2 regions of the Bradyrhizobium sp. R2.2-H genome follow, and region 2 is predicted to be linked to the other one. Evidence: riboswitches for the same ligand, from Rfam matches in the RefSeq annotation. Region 2 holds a riboswitch; the other holds the start of a gene.
What was found. Region 2 has a riboswitch for cobalamin ahead of EDE08_RS06960 (TonB-dependent receptor). Riboswitches for the same ligand answer to the same signal wherever they lie in the genome.
Positions count from the first base shown of each region.

Region 1: another riboswitch for cobalamin. It lies ahead of EDE08_RS17785 (energy-coupling factor ABC transporter permease); the one in region 2 lies ahead of EDE08_RS06960 (TonB-dependent receptor).

Region 1 is NZ_SMBR01000006.1:220,952-223,137, reverse strand. Features, by position in the region: gene cobF (precorrin-6A synthase (deacetylating)) at 1-709, opposite strand, end outside; gene EDE08_RS17785 (energy-coupling factor ABC transporter permease) at 756-1,433, opposite strand; cobalamin riboswitch at 1,471-1,689, opposite strand; gene cobA (uroporphyrinogen-III C-methyltransferase) at 1,735-2,186, opposite strand, start outside.
Region 2 is NZ_SMBR01000002.1:605,959-608,144, forward strand. Features, by position in the region: gene EDE08_RS06960 (TonB-dependent receptor) at 1-1,290, opposite strand, end outside; cobalamin riboswitch at 1,396-1,590, opposite strand; gene gltA (citrate synthase) at 2,001-2,186, opposite strand, start outside.

The DNA.
Region 1 (2,186 bases), on a different contig from region 2:
CGTGCCGCTCGCGCGCTTCCTGCCGCGCGGTCACGATGCGCGGCCCCACTTCGGCTAGCGCGCCGGACATGATGATCTGATCGGGCATGCTGAGATAGGCGCCCCACCAGATATGCAAACGATCCGGATCGAGCGACTGGAACGCCGTGCCGCCGTCGAGCATCACCACAACGGTATCGACGCCTTGCGGCCAGCCGCCGTCACGCAAGCGCCGCCCAGTCGTGACCAGGAACGGTTCGCCGATGTCGTTGAGCGGCAGCGCATGCGCCGCGCAAAGCGCCTGGATCGAGGTGATGCCGGGCACGACTTCGATCGCCGGCAACGGGTTCAGCCGGCGTGCAATGCGTAGCGAGGAGTCGTAGAGCGACGGATCGCCCCAGATCAGCAGCGCAACCTTGCCCTCACCATCGAGATGCCTCACGATCGTCTGCGACCAGGTCGCGGCAACCGCATCGTGCCAATCGTCGACGCCCTTGCGGTAATCGGCTTCACCGGCGTCGCGCACGGGAAGGTCGAATTCGGCGATGGCTGTCTTGTCACTGGTGAGCACGTCCGCGCAGATCGTTCGCCTGAGATCGGCGAGATCGGACTTTGCAGCCCCCTTGCGCGGGATCAGGACGAGATCGGCCGCGTTGATGGCAGCGATCGCGGCGCGCGTGAGCTGCCCGGGATCGCCGCAACCGATGCCTATCAGGGAGAGCGTGAGCATCGCGAGCGCGATGGGCGGCCGCAACGGCCGCCCTTTCGCTTGTCTCTCAGGCGCCGCTGTGCAGGCGCGGAGTGACGAGGCCGGGCGCGGTGACCCCGCGCAGCGACTTCGCCAGCGCCAGCACTGCGAGGTCTGCCAGCGGCTCGATCACGATGACCAGCGCGTAGGAGGCCGCGAAGGTCGCGATGTTGGCGAGGTTGCTCATGGCAAAGCCGGAGCCGTAGAGCGCCCAGAACGCCACCCAGGCGACAACACCCGCTTGATAAGTCGTCGACAGCGCCAGCGCCTGACCGTACTTCAGGTCGACATAGGCGGTGTTGCGCGAAATGATGCGCGTGGCGATGGCCTGGATCGCGAACAGCGGCACCAGCAGCGTGGTGACGTTCATGCCGTATTGCGGCAGGTCGGCGGGCTCGAACAACAGCCCCTGGAGCAGCAGGCCAAACGCGAGGCCGAAGGCGGCGGGCGCAGCACCAAAGAGCAGGAACAAGGTCGAGCCGAGGATGAAGTGCACTTCGGAGACGCCGACCGGGAAGTGCGGCAGGACCTGGAAGAAGGTGAAGACGAGGCCCGTGGTGGCGAGCGTGCGCGCGGCGAACGAGCCGACGCCCTGCGCGCGGACGGTTTCGGCCGCCAGCTTCAGCGCGACGCCGCCTGCGGCGATGCCGGTTGCGTAACTCAATACGAGCTTGGCGCCCGTGACGATTCCCGGTTCGATATGCATGGCTCAATTCCTTCCTGCCGTCACACCCGACGGCCTTGGTCTCACAACGTGCAGGGCCGGTCTCCTGGCTCGCGGTTCACTGGGTTCTCCGGCCTTCCCGAACCTTGCGGCCCAGTGGCGATTCGGAGCCCCTCACCGCTGACAGTCGCGGGGGCGGCTGGGGTTTTGGGCGCCGCAACTGGGTCCGCCCACCCCCATTCCCGATTATGCTCCGGCGCTTTGCGCCGCGTTGAGCACCATGCCTCTCCTGTGTGCGCCTTTCGCGAGCCGGGCGTCAAGAGGCGAAGGGCGACCGCCGCCGTCATGACGGATAATCCCCTGCCAGCGCGCCGAACAGGATCACGGCCGCCGTGGACGCGGCGCCGCCCCGCGCAAGCTGCTCGGCGAGCTCGGCAATGGTGGTGCGGACGAGCCGCTCGTCGGGACGGCCGAGGGATTCGGCAAACAGTGCGGGCGTGTTCGGGGCGAGGCCGTGCGCGATCAATTTTGCGGCAAGCGCCGGAAAGGTGCGCCGGCCCATATAGACCACGGTCGTGGCCTCGGGATCGGCCAGCGCCGCCCAGTTCAGGTTGGACGGCAGCTCGCCGCTGACATCGGCCCCCGTGATGAACTGCACCCGGCGGGAGGTATGCCGACGGGTCAGGGGGATGCCGGCCTGGGCGGCGGCGACGCAGGCCGATGTGACACCGGGAACGATCTCGTAGTCGATGCCGGCTTCGCGCAGCGTCTCCAGCTCCTCCTCGAGCCTGCCGA
Region 2 (2,186 bases):
GAAATTGATGCTGTTGACGTCAAAGCCTGCCAGGAACTCGTTGGCCATCCCGAAAACATGCCCGCGGAACTTCGCATCCATGCGATTGCCGACCTGCTGCTGATCGTGAAAGATCTCGATGTAATCGCTGCGGTTGATCAGGCCGGTGGCGGGGTCATAGGCGTAGCTCTCGACGTCCTTCCAGTGACGCTTGGAATTCAGGTAGTAGAGCGTGTTGTGGATGGAGATTCCATCGGCGACCTGCCAGTCGGTCTTCACCTGGTTCCAGCTGTCCTGGTAGCGGATGTGGCTGTCGCTGACATTGTAGTTCTTGAAGCGTAGCGACTCGTCGAGCCTGCCGTTGATCAGCGGCGTGCCGAAGTAGCGCGACGGGTTGCGATCACCGTAATCCGTGGACAGCGTCCAGGTGACGTCTTCGTTCTGCCTGACCTGGACCACGGCATGAAGCGCGACGTTCGAGGTGTTGTCGCGATCGACCCATCCGTCCGACATGTTGCCGGTGGCGGTGATGCGATAGGCGACGTCCTTGCTGATCGGACCGCCGCTGTCGACCGCAATCCGCCGCTCCATGTTGGTGTCCAGCGAGATCTCGGCCTGGTTGCGCGGGATCCACAACGGCAGTTTCGACACGATGTTGATGGCGCCGCCGACCGCACCCGCGCCATACATCACCGATGCAGGGCCGCGCAGCACCTCGATACGCTCGGTCGACCAGGTGTCGAACGGAAAGGTCACCGTGCCGGCGCCGATATAGAGCTGAGTCCCGTCGTAGAGCGTCATCACGGAGCCGAGGCCCGTAAAGCCGCGGGTATTGAACGAGACGCCGCCGTTGCCCGGCGCCGGGCTCGCGGTGAAGCCGGTGGCGTTTTGCGTCACCGCGTCCAGGATGCTCTGCTGGCCGCGTTCGGCGATGGTTTCAGCCGAGATCACCTCCACGCTGGCCGGCGTCTGCAGGCGCGTCAGCCCAAGCCGGCTGCCGGCCGTGCTCGCTCCGGTGAGGTTGAGCGTCGGTGCGGCGAACGCGGGTCCGGCCGGGCTCGCGGTCGGAGCCCGCGCGTCGACGGACGCGCCGCGTTGCTGGCGTGAGCGCACAGCGCGCATTGCGTCCCTGCTTCGATTGTTGCTGGCATTCGGTTGCCTCTCTGGCGGCTGCACCACCACGGGGTCGAGCGATTGGGCCGGCCCTGCGGACTGTGCCCAGCCCTCGGTCGACAGCACGAGACAGGAGAATGCAACTGAACGGAGCAACGCGCGGCGATGGCGCGGGGAGACAATGGTACGGGAGGTCATCGATTGGCTCGCGATAACGTGGCACGTCACCGCGAACGCAGTCTGGTCGCTGCCCCGAAAGACGGCTACCCACACCCACCAGGACACCCCGCCCAATGTGCTCGCGTGTGACCACGACTGACGGCAGGTCTCCTGGCTCGCGGGTCGTTGCCTGTCGCCGCCTTCCCAAGCCCGCGGGCCCAGTGGCATTTGGCGAAGGCTCACCGCTTACAGTTGCGGGGGCAGCCACGGCGTTGGGGCATCCCCGCACCGTATTCCCTATTGATCTCCCGAGGGAGAACCGTCGCAATCACACTAGTTTCTTTTGCGAAGGACTGTCAACTAGCCATCTGCTGAGGCAGACAGCGGCGCGGACCCGAGGAAGAAGCCCTCCGCGAGGCCGGCGTCAATTCCAAAGCAGGCCTCGATGTCCACGAGTTTGCAAGGCACGAACAACGGCGCTGCGCCCGCCGCTGCAGACACGTCGTCGATCGGCGCTCGGTCTGCTCTCTGGTCGATGTTGAGGAGAGGGCGACGCGCGCTCTGTTCGAAGGCCCGTACGAAGGCGCCGCAGCAAGTGCGCGACAACAACCGGTCTCGTCGCGTGGGCAATGCGAAGCGTGCCAACGGGTGAAGGGTACGCTCCCACATTCGCTCTGCGAGCACCGTCACGAACAAAAACGGCGCCATCCTGGGATGGCGCCGTTTCGTGAGCCGTACCGGCTCAGGTCTTACTTGCGATCGCCGATCGGCACGTAATCGCGCTTGGTCACGCCGGTGTAGAGCTGGCGCGGACGGCCGATCTTCTGCTGCGGATCCTCGATCATCTCGCTCCACTGGCTGATCCAGCCGACGGTGCGGGCGACGGCGAACAGCACGGTGAACATCGAGACCGGGAAGCCCATCGCCTTCAGCGT